3 regions of the Streptomyces sp. P5F9 genome follow, and region 3 is predicted to be linked to each of the others. Evidence: riboswitches for the same ligand, from Rfam matches in the RefSeq annotation. Region 3 holds a riboswitch; each other region holds the start of a gene.

Region 1 (4,279 bases), on a different contig from region 3:
ACGGGCGCCCAGCCCGACTGGTACATGGGCTTCTCCGAGGGCCTGATCCGTGTCATGCCGGGCTGGGAGATCAACGTCTGGGGTCACACGCTCGTCCTGGGCGTGTTCATCCCGCTGGTCATCTTCCCGCTGGTCCTGGTCGCGATCGCGGTCTACCCGTTCATCGAGTCCTGGGTCACCGGCGACAAGCGCGAGCACCACATCCTGGACCGCCCGCGCAACGTCCCGACCCGTACGGCCTTCGGTGCCGCGTGGATCTCGTGGTACTTCGTCCTGCTCATCGGTGGCGGCAACGACATCTGGGCCACGCACTTCCACCTGTCGATCAACTCGATCACCTGGTTCGTGCGCGTCGGCTTCTTCGTGGTGCCGGTGCTGGTCTTCATCGCCACCAAGCGGGTCTGCCTCGGTCTCCAGCGCCGCGACCGGGACAAGGTGCTGCACGGCCGCGAGTCGGGCATCATCAAGCGCCTGCCGCACGGTGAGTTCATCGAGGTGCACGAGCCGCTCAGCCAGGACGCGCTGCACACGCTCACCGCGCACGAGCAGTACGAGCCGGCCGCGATCGGTGCGACGGTCGACGAGAACGGCGTCGAGCGCAAGGTGAAGGGCTCCCAGAAGCTGCGCGCCAAGCTGAGCGAGGCGTACTACGGCGAGGAGTCCCAGATCCCCAAGCCCACCGTCGAGGAGTACAAGGAGATCACGAGCGGCCACGGCCACCACTGATCGCTGAGGCGTCGCCACGCCACAGTCGAAGGGCCCCGTCCGAACACCGGACGGGGCCCTTCGCCGTGCCCCGCGCTGGATAGGGTGGGGCACGTCTTTCGAAGCAGGTTTCTACGACACCCAGGAGCGGCCGTATGAGCGCTGTGACCCCCGCTGGAGGCGACACCGCGGCGGCCCGTTCCTGGCCCGACGTACTGAGCGCGCTGCTGGCCGGACAGGACCTCGGCACCGCCGACACGGCGTGGGCGATGGACCGCATCATGAGCGGTGAGGCGGCGGACGCCCAGATCGCGGGCTTCCTGGTGGCGCTGCGGGCCAAGGGCGAGACCGTCGAGGAGATCAACGGCCTCGTCGAGACGATGTACGCCCACGCGAAGCCGCTGGACATCCCGGGGCCGGCCGTCGACATCGTCGGCACGGGCGGCGACCGGGCCAAGACGGTCAACATCTCGACGATGTCCGCGATCGTGATCGCCGGCTCCGGCGCGAAGGTCGTCAAGCACGGCAACCGGGCCTCGTCCTCGGCGAGCGGTTCCTCCGACGTGCTGGAGCGGCTCGGCATCAACCTGGAGCTGTCGCCCGAGCGGGTCGCGCAGGTGGTGGAGGAGGCCGGGATCACGTTCTGCTTCGCGGCCAAGTTCCACCCCACGATGCGGTTCGCGGGCGCGGTCCGGCGGGACCTGGGGGTGCCGACCGCGTTCAACCTCCTCGGCCCGCTCACCAACCCGGCCAAGGTCACCTCGTCGGCGGTCGGCTGCTTCGACACCCGTATGGCCGGGCTCATCGCGGGCGTGCTGGCCGAACGCGGCTCCTCCGCGCTGGTGTTCCGCGGCGACGACGGCCTCGACGAGCTGACGACCACGGCCACCTCCCGGGTGTGGATCGTCCGCGACGGCAAGGTCACCGAGGAGGCCTTCGACCCGAGGGACGTCGGCCTCGAACTGGTCCCCGTGGAAGCCCTGCGCGGCGCCGACCCCGAGTACAACGCCGGCGTCGCCCGCCGTCTCCTGGACGGCGAGACGGGCCCGGTACGGGACGCCGTACTCCTGAACTCGGCGGCTGCCCTGGTGGCGCTGGAGGCCGGGGACGGGCCGCTGGTGGACCGGATCCGGGCCGGGATGGAGAAGGCTCGGGAGTCGATCGACTCGGGGGCGGCCAAGCGCACGCTGGAGCGCTGGGCGGCCGCCAGCAACGCGTAGCGGTACGGCGGTCGTCGTCCCGCGATCCGGACACGGGTTGCGGGACGACGATCACCTCGCGTAAATTTTTCGACCAGGTCATGAGTGACAGTCATGAGGCCCCGGCCGACTGTCCGGCAACCCTCCGTCCGTGGCGGGGTGCCCCGGGTGAAGACCAGGCCGTAGGCAGCGAGGTCTGCGGCAAGCGCGGGCCCCTCGAAAGACACCAGGGGTCCTGGTCATCGAGGGAGTTCTCTGTGAGCAAGCGAATGCGATAGGGCGCGAAGCCCCCACTCCGCACATCCCCTTTCACCCTTTCCTGCGCCGGAGCCATGTCCGCTCGCGCAGTGAATTCGCCTGCCTCTCACGGGAGTTCGCCATGTCTGTCTCCACCGTTGCCGCCGCCACGACCACGTGCGCCCCGCTGCCCGTTCTCGGCCGGGATGTCACCGTCCCGCTCGTCACGGGCGGCGAAGTCACCTACGCGGCGCTCGACTACGCGGCCAGCGCCCCCGCCCTCCAGCGCGTCTGGGACGACGTGGCGGCCTACGCCCCGTACTACGGCAGCGTGCACCGCGGCGCCGGCTATCTCTCGCAGCTGTCGACGGACCTGTTCGAGAACGCCCGCAGGACGGTCGAGGAGTTCCTGGACTGCCGTCCCGACGACCAGCTGATCTTCACCCGCTCCACGACGGACTCCCTGAACCTCCTCGCCGCCGCCCTCCCCGCCGACTGCCAGGTCTTCGTCTTCGAGACCGAGCACCACGCGTCCCTGCTCCCCTGGAAGGACGCCCAGGTCACCTACCTCAACGCCCCGCGCACCCCGGGCCAGGCCGTCGAGACCCTGGAGGGGGCCCTCGCCGAACGTGACCCGTTCGGCCCGGCCCTGGTCTGCGTCACCGGCGCCTCGAACGTCACCGGCGAGCTGTGGCCGGTACGGGAGTTGGCGGCCGCGGCTCACGCCCACGGCGCCCGGATCGTCCTGGACGCCGCCCAACTCGCCCCGCACCACCCGGTGTCCGTCCAGGACCTCGACGTCGACTGGATCGCCTTCTCCGGCCACAAGCTCTACGCCCCCTTCGGCTCGGGCGTCCTGGCCGGCCGCGCCGACTGGCTCCAGGCGGCCGACCCCTACCTCGCGGGCGGCGGCGCCAGCCGCAAGGTCACGCGGCGCGAGGACGGCGGGGTGGACGTGGAGTGGCACGACAGCGCGGCCCGCCACGAGGCCGGCTCCCCGAACGTCATCGGCGCCTACTCCATCGCGTCGGCCTGCAAGGCCCTGACGGAGGCGGGCTTCGACACCCTGGTCGCCCGCGAGCAGCACCTGATCGAGAAGGTGCGGGCGGGCCTGGCGGAGGTCCCGGAGGCGCGCGTGTTGTCGTTGTTCGGCGACGACGCCCCGCGCGTCGGCGTGATCTCCTTCGTCGTCGACGGCTGGAACAGCTCGCACTTCGCCGCCGCCCTCTCCGCCGAGTACGGCATCGGCGTCCGCGACGGCCTCTTCTGCGCCCACCCCCTGGTCCGCACCCTGCTGGGCAGCGACCCCCAGACCCAGGGCGAGTGCGGCGCCCCGGAGGCGGCCCCGGGCGAGAAGTCCCTCAACGCCATCCGCGTGAGCTTCGGCGCGGGCACCCCGGACGAGCACGTCGAGCGCTTCATCACGGCCGTACGGGAGCTCGTGACCGACGGCGCGAAGTGGAACTACCGTACGCAGGACGGCCGTTGCGTGCCTGCCGTGTGACCATCCGGGGGTGGGCACTCCGACGGGACTGGGCGAACCGCTGACCCAGGCGGTCGTACGACGGCTGCCGCGGCTCCTCGGCGGCAGGCCGGTCCAGCTGTACGAGGAGGGGCTCGTCCTGGTCTCCGACGGGCGGCCCCGTCGCTGGGCGGATCGCCGACGGGGTGGAACAGGCCTTCATCGTCGACGAGTGGCAGATCCAGGTCGGCTCGGCGGACCAGGACCGAGCCGAGAACCAGCGGATACGGTCCGTCGTCGAGCACGTCCGGCAGCGGGGCCCGGGCGGGCTGTCGGCCCACCGGTGGGCCGACCTGCGGGGCGGTGATGGTCACCGCACCGAGCTGCCGGCCTGGGAGGTCGTGAACCGGGGCGCGCTGGTCGCCCTGGGGAAGCGGCTGGGCGCCCGCTAGGAGTCCAGCCCGATCGCGAACGCGGCCTCAAGGTCATGCTGCGAGTACGTCCGGAACGCCACGTGCGTATCCGTCCCCTCGACCCCGGGGATCTTGCTGATCCGCCCGGGGATCACCTCGGCCAGGTCCTCGTGCTGCCGGACCCGGACCATCGCGATCAGGTCGTACGTCCCGGTGACGGAGAAGACCTCGCTCACGGATTCGAGCGCGGCGATCGACTCGGC
Region 2 (4,279 bases), on a different contig from region 3:
GCGCAGCATCCCCGGCACCAGGCACAGGTGGTAGTCCTGCACGATCGCGACGGCACCCTCCGCCGCCTCCTCCGCCAGCGCCTGGGCGAACGCCCGGTTGTACGCCTCGTACGACGCCCACTGCCGCCGGAACTCCGCGTCGAAGACCGGCTCCAGCGGGGTCTGGTACAGCATGTGGTGGACGAACCACAGCACGGAGTTGGCGATGCCGTTGTACGCGTCGGCGTGCACGTCCGCCGGGATGTCCAGCATCCGCACGCCGTCCTCGCCGACCCCGCGCCGTACGGCCTCGCGGTCGCCGTCGGACAGCGCCGAGCACACCCACAGCGCGCCCGCGTCCGGGCCGATCGCCGACAGCCCGGACACCAGCCCGCCGCCACCGCGCTTGGCGCGCAGCGAACCGTCATCGCCCACCTCGTACGAGACCGGGCCGCGATTGGACGCGACGAGCACCTGAGCGGCACCGGACGCGGGCGAGGGTGACGACGTAGAAGCCATACGGCACAACCTAGCCCGGGCTGGAAACGCTCAAACGTACGGACGGTCGTCGGCGGACTGTATGAGTCCGTATACGACCGTCCGTGAGCGTCTGTAACTGTGCGGTTATGCGACCTTGCGTGACTGGTACTCGGTGATGTCGGCCATCGGCGGGCGTTCCTCCGTGTCCACGGAGTACGTGCGCGGCTCGAAGCCGTCCGGACCCCGTTCGAACTGGGTCAGGGACGGCCGGATCAGGTGACCGCGGGCCAGCCGCAGCTGAGCCGTGCGGTAGATCTGCGCGGCCATCCGGCCCAGGGCCTGCCCGTCCTGGTGCCGGTGTTTGCGCACCCCGACGTCGACCTGGGCGAGGGCGTCCAGCCCCACCAGGTGCAGCGCGTCCACCAGCATGCCCAGCTCGACGCCGTACCCGACCGGGAACGGCAGCTGCTCCAGCAGCGAGCGGCGGGCCGCGTACTCGCCGCCGAGCGGCTGCACGAAACCGGCCAGCTGCGGCCAGTGCATGTTCAGCAGCGGGCGGGCCATCAGCTCGGTGACGCGTCCGCCCTGGCCGGCAGCGCCGCCGAGCGGACGGTCGTACATCGCCTTGACGAGGTCGACCCCGGGGTCGGTGAGCAGCGGGCCCACGATCCCGGTGACGAAGTCCGAGGAGAACTCCTTCAGGTCCGCGTCGATGAAGGCGACGATGTCGCCGCTGGTGACCAGCAGCGAGCGCCACAGCACCTCGCCCTTGCCGGGCACGGCGGGGATGCGCGGCAGGATGTCGTCCCGGTGCACGACCCGGGCGCCCGCCGCGGCGGCCACCTCGGAGGTGCGGTCGGTCGACCCCGAGTCGACGACGACGATCTCGTCGACGAGCGGGACCTGCTGCATGAGGTCGTGACGGATGATCGCGACGATCTCGCCGACCGTCGCTTCCTCGTTGAGCGCGGGCAGCACGACGGATACCGACTGGCCCGTGCGGTGCTTCGCGGCCAGAATCTTGTGGAGCGGCCGGTCGGTCAGGGACCAGGAGCGGGTGCTCAGCCAGTGCTCGACTTCCTTCAGCACGTTGCGCGGCTCCTCTGCGTTCTCTCGGCGAGAGGTGATCACACAGAGTGTGTGATCCGTCTCGCGGTTCGGACGGCTCACTCAACTGTCCTGGCCTTCGGTTACAGTCTTGAACAACGCTGATGACCATCGCATGTCGGGGGCCGTCAACGCTCACGCAAGTGACACAACCGCATACACAACTGAACACCGCTCATCCAGAGGGGCAGAGGGATACGGCCCGTTGAAGCCCCGGCAACCCTCCAGCCGGTCCTGTCACGTTGATGTGGCGAGGCTCCCGGCTCGGGAAGGTGCCAAATCCGTCTCATGGCGAAATGCGTCGTGAGGAAGATGAGGAAAGGGCCTCGCCTCCATGGCTGCGCAGACTGTTGCAAGCACCACGAACTCCGTGAACACGGACACGAACTCCGCGAACGCCGTTGATCTCGGCCCCGCCGCCGCGCTGTCCTGCCGCGAGTGCGGCCACCGCGTCCCGCTCGGTCCGGTCTTCGCCTGCGAGGAGTGTTTCGGCCCGCTGGAGATCGCCTACGACTTCTCGGCCTACGACACCGAAGAGCTCCGCAAGCGCATCGAAGCGGGCCCCGCGAACATCTGGCGGTACGCGCCCCTGCTGCCCGTCCCCGCCGACGTGGCCGACAAGCCGAACATCAACCCCGGCTGGACCAAGCTCGTCCAGGCCGACAACCTCGCCCGCGAACTGGGCGTCGACGCGGGCAAGCTGTTCGTCAAGGACGACTCCGGCAACCCGACGCACTCCTTCAAGGACCGCGTCGTGGCGCAGGCCATCGAAGCGGCCCGCGCCTTCAACTTCACCACCCTCTCCTGCTCCTCCACCGGCAACCTCGCGGGCGCCGTCGGTGCCGCCGCCGCCCGGGCCGGCTTCCGTTCCTGCGTGTTCATCCCGCACGACCTGGAGCAGGGCAAGGTCGTCATGGCCGCGATCTACGGCGGCGAGCTCGTCGGCATCGAGGGCAACTACGACGACGTGAACCGTTTCTGCTCCGAGCTGATCGGTGACCCGGCGGGCGAGGGCTGGGGGTTCGTCAACGTCAACCTCCGGCCGTACTACGCGGAGGGCTCCAAGACCCTGGCCTACGAGATCTGCGAGCAACTGGGGTGGCAGCTGCCGGACCAGCTGGTCGTGCCCATCGCCTCCGGGTCGCAGCTCACGAAGATCGACAAGGGGCTCCAGGAGCTGATCAAGCTCGGGCTCGTCGAGGACAAGCCGTACAAGATCTTCGGGGCGCAGGCGGAGGGGTGCTCGCCGGTTTCCGTCGCCTACAAGGCGGGGCATGACGTCGTACGGCCGCAGAAGCCGAACACGATCGCCAAGTCGCTGGCTATCGGGAACCCGGCGGACGGGCCTTACGTGCTCGACATCGCTCGGCGTACGGGTGGGGCTGTCGAGGACGTCAACGACGAGCAGGTCGTCGACGCGATCAAGTTGCTGGCGCGGACCGAGGGAATCTTCGCGGAGACCGCGGGTGGGGTGACCGTTGGTGTGGCGAAGAAGCTGATCGAGAACGGGTTGCTGGATCCGACGCTGACCACGGTTGTGCTGAACACCGGGGATGGCCTGAAGACGTTGGATGCGGTTGCCGGTACTGGGCTCACCGCGACGATCCGGCCGAACCTTGAGTCGTTCAGGGAAGCTGGGCTTGCGTCGTAGCGTCGTTTTTTTGTCTGCGGGCCGGTGGGGGCTGGTCGCGCCCACGCGGCGGTAGCCGCAGATTCAACACAGCCCCGCGCCCCTTGGGGTATCACCTGACCGGAGGTCATCAGCATGAGCGTTAGTGTCCGCATCCCTACCATTCTCCGCACCTACACGGGCGGGCAGGCCGAGGTGACCGCCGAAGGGGCCACCCTCGCCGAGGTCATCGGCGACCTGGAGAAGAACCATGCCGGGATCTCTGCCCGCGTCCTGGACGATCAGGGGAAGCTGCGGCGGTTCGTCAACGTGTACGTGAACGACGACGACGTGCGGTTCGAGCAGGGGCTGGAGACGGCCACTCCGGACGGGGCCGGGGTGTCGATCATTCCGGCCGTCGCCGGCGGCTGATAATTACCCTCGGTAACGCCGATTACCAAGAGTTCATCGAATTGCCCCCTCCGTGAGAGAAGCGGAGGGGGCAATTCTGTAGGGTTGAGCGGGGTACAGTTGGGGAACCCGCTCCACTCCGCATGCCGGACGCATATGAGTACCCGCTCCGCGTGCGATGAGAAGTAGCCAAAGTGTGCAGGTCTTTTGCGCGTTATGTTCCCTTTATCGGGCCCGACTTGCCCTGAAGTCGGACGAATTCTGCGTATATTCCCGACCGGTCCTGCCCGGAATTCTCGTCGGATTGACCTGTTGCAGACGGCAGTTGGACGGATACATTCGGCCGCGGTCGACGCGTTCCGGCGCACGCCCCCAATCCTGTGGGGGGTGAGGTCTGACCCGGATCCGCGAAGTGCGGGTCCGTGCAAGGGCCAGTAATAGGGGAGTTAGGCATGGCTCAGGGCACCGTCAAATGGTTCAACGCGGAGAAGGGGTACGGCTTCATCGCGGTCGACGGTGGTGCGGATGTTTTCGTCCACTACAGCGCGATTCAGATGGACGGCTACCGCACCCTGGAAGAGGGTCAGCGGGTCGATTTCGAGATCTCGCAGGGTCAGAAGGGGCCGCAGGCGGACATGGTCCGGCTCGCGACCAGCTGAAGCACGCGCCGACGAACAGCAGCGACGTTCTTCG
Region 3 (4,279 bases):
TGTAGGCCGCCCTGACCTGAGCCTCACCCACCGTGGAGTTGGCGGTCTGGAGGTCAAAGTCGAGCGTGATCGTCAAGTGCTTCGGCACGGGATCCTGCGCCATGGTCCCTCCCCTTGATGACGTACAGGATCGTCAGTATCGGTTCGGCACGCGATCAACGCCATCGAACGGCCAGAAACCCCCAAGTAGATGTCCTCTAAGAAAAGTGTGGTGCGGACCGGGAGCAGAGCCGCGATGCGGACCGGCCTGAAGGGCGATGTCCTCAGCGTGACTCCCCTGGGTCCTGGCGTCGGCACCGGACGGTGCCGCGGCGTGCGGCGCGCAGGCGCTCGTCTCGTGTCCGGCGCCTGTCGGGGTAAACGCCCGGTCCCCCGACGCCGCACGGCGCTGCAAGCCCTCCGTGTGCGGACCTTCGGCGCCGACGGTGTCAGGAACCGGCGGGGGCATCGCTCATGGGGACGTCGAGGCCGATGAGTTCGCCGACCAGGACGCCGAACCGTAGGTCGAGCCCGTCGGCGAGGCGGTCGCGCACCTCCGTCAACCCGCGGATACGGGCGTCGAGTTCGGCCAGCCGCCGGATGGCCACCTGCGGGACGACGCATGTGTCCGCGTAGGGCCCCGTGCGTACCTGTGCCGCCTTCGGGCGGTCGGGCAGCGCGTCGAGGATGTCGATCAGGCGACGCACATCACCGATGGTGAGGCCGGAGTCCAACAGCTCGCGGACGGCGTGGAGTCGGCGTACGTCCTCCTCGCCGTACTCCCGCTGTCCCGACGCCGTACGCCGTGCCGTGACCAGGCCACGCTGTTCGTAGTAGCGCAGGGTGCGGGTGGTGACGCCCAGGGCTGCCGCCGCGTCGCCGATGCGCATTCCGTCCTCCAGGAGTCGGGTGGCCGGCGACTACAACTCCACGACCACCGTGCCGATGTGGTGTCCTTCGAGCAGTTCGATCAGGGCGCGGGGTGCCTGGTCGATTCCGGACAGGCGAGTGTGCGGGACGGTGACCGAGCCCTCTCGCAGCCAACGGCCGAACGTCTCCGGGTATTCCGCCAGCGCGTCCCGGTGGCGCGCGCCGCTGATGCCACGGAGCTGGATCCCCCGCACGATCAGGGAGTAGGTGTCGATCTCGACGGGCGCCGTGGCCTGGCCCGACACCTGTGCGGAGAGCGCTCCGATCAGCCCCACCCGCGCACCGGGGCGGGCCAGGGCCAGCGCTGCCTGCAACTGCTCCCCGCCGACGTTGTCCACGACCGCGTCGATGCCGTCCGGGGCGGCTTTGCGCAGCTGTTCCTCGATCGGTTCGGCTCCCCGCAGCACGACCGCGTCGTAACCCAGTGTCTCGACCAGATAGTCGGCCTTGGGCTGTGAGCTGGTGCTGCCGATGACCCGCCCGGCCCCGCGCAGCCGGGCGAACTGCCCGGCCAGGGTGCCGAGTCCGCCCGCCGCGCCGGAGACGAACACCGTGTCTCCGTCGCGTACTTCGGCTCCCCGGACGACGCCGATCCAGGCGGCCGGCCCCTGCGAGAGGTACGCCACCGGGTCCGGCAGAACCGTCAGGTCGACGAGTTGTACCGCGTCGGCCTCCACCACGGCGTACTCGCGGAACCCCGCCCGGTGCGACACCAGATCACCGGGGCGCAGGCCCCCTCCCCCGGGAGCCGTCACCACCTCGCCGACGGCCGGAGCCGACAACGGCCCGCCGACCTGGAACGACGGCATCGGCAGCCCGGCCTGTTCGCCCATCAGGGTGCGCAGTGACGCCGCGACGCTCATCAGGCGGTTGCGGACCAGCACTTGTCCGGGTCCGGGTTCCGGGACGGGGACCTCCGCCACGGTGAAGTGGGCGGTTTCCAGGGCGCCTTGGGGACGGGAGGCGAGACGGACCTCGCGATGCGTGGCAGGGATGTTCGACGGTGACATCTGCGGGCTCCTGACGGGTTGCCGGAGCGCCGCACGGTTTGTACGGCGCCCACCGACGTTAAAAGGTGACGCGCACGTCAAGGTCAAGCCGGAGCGGAGCGTCCGGACGATGCCGCCTGCCTGCCGGCACCTGCCATTGACGTAGGACGAAGTCGCTCCGTACGATCACGACCGGCATCGAGTGTCAGCGTCAAGCCCTGGCTTGCTGACCGGCAACCCTCCGACGCGGTGGGGTGCTCCAGGTGAAAGCCCGGCAGGATCACCGAGGATCTCTGCAAGCGCGAGGCCCTGTGGCCGGGGCCGGAAATGTGGAGGACCGTCGTGCGACACAGCAGTGAACCGCGTGTCTCCATCGTTTCCCTGACTGCCGCGACAGTGTTCTCCCGGTTCTCGCGCCGACGCCACATCGACCTGCAGCGCTTCACCAGCTGTCTGTGTCCCGCCTGACCGCCTTGACCACGTCCGTCTGACGTCCGTCGCGGCCCGTAGGCGTTCTCCCGCAGCCTCTCGCGGACCTGCTCGTGTTCACGGACATGTTCCGCAACCGCCGCGTCCCTTCCCCTGACCCCCGAACTGCACTGCCCGTCATCGGCGTTGCGCCGACCGGAGCGGCACGCCCGCGCGCAGCCGTGATCCGCCGGGCACCACCTGCGTAGTGACACGAGTAGGAGCACCCTCCGTGAGAGCACATCCGCACATCCGACCCACTCGATGGGCGGCGCTGGCCGCCCTCCTGACCACCAGCGTCCTGTTGACCGCATGCGGGTCCGGTGACAGCGGCTCGGACGGCGGCAGCGGCCCGGCCAAGTCCGGTGGCACCCTGACCTTCGCGGTGGGCTCCGACGCCGGCTGCGTGGATCCGCAGCAGGTGGCCAGCAACGACACCATCTACTCGGTACGTCAGGTCGTGGACTCCCTCACCGACCAGGACCCCGCGACCGGCAAGATCGTGCCCTGGCTGGCCAAGAGCTGGGACATCAGCGCCGACGCGACGACGTTCACCTTCCACCTGCGATCAGGTGTCACGTTCAGCGACGGGTCCAAGCTGACCGCCCAGGTGGTCAAGGACAACTTCGACGCGGTGCCGAACCTCGGCGCGCTGGGCACCCTCACCGAGGGCTATCTGAGCGGCGTCAAGAGCACCACTGTGGTGGACCCGCTCACCGTCAAGGTGACCTTCCAACAGCCCAACGCCCAGTTCCTGCAGGCGACTTCGACGCACTCACTGGGCATCGAGTCCTCGGCCAGCGCGAAGAAGACCCCGCAGCAGAAGTGCAGCCAGGGAGTGGTCGGCTCCGGGCCCTTCGTGCTCAAGCAGTACGTGCAGAACCAGTCGATCACGCTCACCAGGCGCACCGGGTACGCCTGGGGTTCCTCGCTGTGGCACAAGCGCGGCGAGGCCTACCTGGACAAGGTGGTCTTCAAGATCGTGCCCGAGGCGGGGGTACGGACCGGCAGCCTCCAGTCCGGGCAGGTGGACGCGATCAGCAGCGTCGGCAAGGCCAACGAGGCAGCCCTCAAGGGCGGCCAGGTCACCCTTCAGCGACGGGCCAACCCCGGCGTGGTGTTCGGCCTGGCACTCAACAACTCACGGCCGGCCCTGAAGGACGCGCGGGTGCGCCAGGCCATCGGGTTCGCCATCGACCGGGGGCAGATCGCCGACACCGTGTTCCCGACCGGGACCCAGCCCGCGACCAGCGTCCTCGCGCACACCACACCCGATTACACGAACCTCTCCTCGGACCTGACGACCGACGCGGCCAAGGCGAAGTCCCTTCTGGACGCGGCCGGCTGGAAGACCGGAAGCGACGGCATCCGTACCAAGGACGGCAAGAAGCTGAGCCTGACCGTCGACTGGATCCCCAACTCGGCCACCAACCAGCCCGCGCTGGAGCTCGTCCAGCAGCAACTCAAGGCCGTCGGCGTCGGCCTGACGCTCAAGCAGCTCCAGGTCACTCAGCTCGCCCCGACACTCCAGTCGGGTGACTTCGACGCGGCGTGGAGCAACGTGACCCGGGCCGACCCGGACATCCTGCGCAGCTCCTTCTCCACCAAGCTGGCGAACTTCTACCGCCTCCCTGCGGGCTCGCTGGACACCCCGCTGTCCCAGCAGGCGGCCACCACGGACGCCACGAAGCGCAAGCAACTGGTCGAGCAGGCCCAGCAGTTGCTCGTGCAGAACGCCTACTACGTACCGGTGGTGGAACTCCAGACCCAGATCGGCGTGGCGAAGAAGGTGCACGGCCTGAACTTCGACGCCTCCAGCCGGATCCAGCTCCACGACACCTGGATCGGCTGACGCATGCGCCGCTACGCGATCAAGCGGCTCGCCCAGGCCGTCGGGGTGCTGTGGGCGGCCT

Evidence for each region. Region 3 has a riboswitch for S-adenosylmethionine ahead of AC31A1_RS00340 (putative leader peptide). Riboswitches for the same ligand answer to the same signal wherever they lie in the genome.
Region 1: another riboswitch for S-adenosylmethionine. It lies ahead of AC31A1_RS16850 (aminotransferase class V-fold PLP-dependent enzyme); the one in region 3 lies ahead of AC31A1_RS00340 (putative leader peptide).
Region 2: another riboswitch for S-adenosylmethionine. It lies ahead of thrC (threonine synthase); the one in region 3 lies ahead of AC31A1_RS00340 (putative leader peptide).

Annotation. Positions count from the first base shown of each region.
Region 1 covers NZ_JBXVPZ010000087.1:10,765-15,043, reverse strand. The annotation lists gene qcrB (cytochrome bc1 complex cytochrome b subunit) at 1-726, shown strand, start outside; gene trpD (anthranilate phosphoribosyltransferase) at 861-1,925, shown strand; SAM riboswitch class IV at 2,002-2,118, shown strand; gene AC31A1_RS16850 (aminotransferase class V-fold PLP-dependent enzyme) at 2,284-3,645, shown strand; gene AC31A1_RS16845 (hypothetical protein) at 3,810-4,055, shown strand; gene AC31A1_RS16840 (Lrp/AsnC family transcriptional regulator) at 4,052-4,279, opposite strand, start outside.
Region 2 covers NZ_JBXVPZ010000111.1:12,924-17,202, forward strand. The annotation lists gene AC31A1_RS19680 (alpha,alpha-trehalose-phosphate synthase (UDP-forming)) at 1-498, opposite strand, end outside; gene AC31A1_RS19685 (glucosyl-3-phosphoglycerate synthase) at 604-1,548, opposite strand; SAM riboswitch class I at 1,739-1,885, shown strand; gene thrC (threonine synthase) at 1,901-3,217, shown strand; gene AC31A1_RS19695 (MoaD/ThiS family protein) at 3,332-3,607, shown strand; gene AC31A1_RS19700 (cold-shock protein) at 4,039-4,245, shown strand.
Region 3 covers NZ_JBXVPZ010000001.1:67,482-71,760, reverse strand. The annotation lists gene AC31A1_RS00355 (hypothetical protein) at 1-103, opposite strand, end outside; gene AC31A1_RS00350 (MerR family transcriptional regulator) at 429-869, opposite strand; gene AC31A1_RS00345 (MDR family NADP-dependent oxidoreductase) at 900-1,919, opposite strand; SAM riboswitch class IV at 2,093-2,206, shown strand; gene AC31A1_RS00340 (putative leader peptide) at 2,226-2,366, shown strand; gene AC31A1_RS00335 (ABC transporter substrate-binding protein) at 2,599-4,218, shown strand; gene AC31A1_RS00330 (ABC transporter permease) at 4,222-4,279, shown strand, end outside.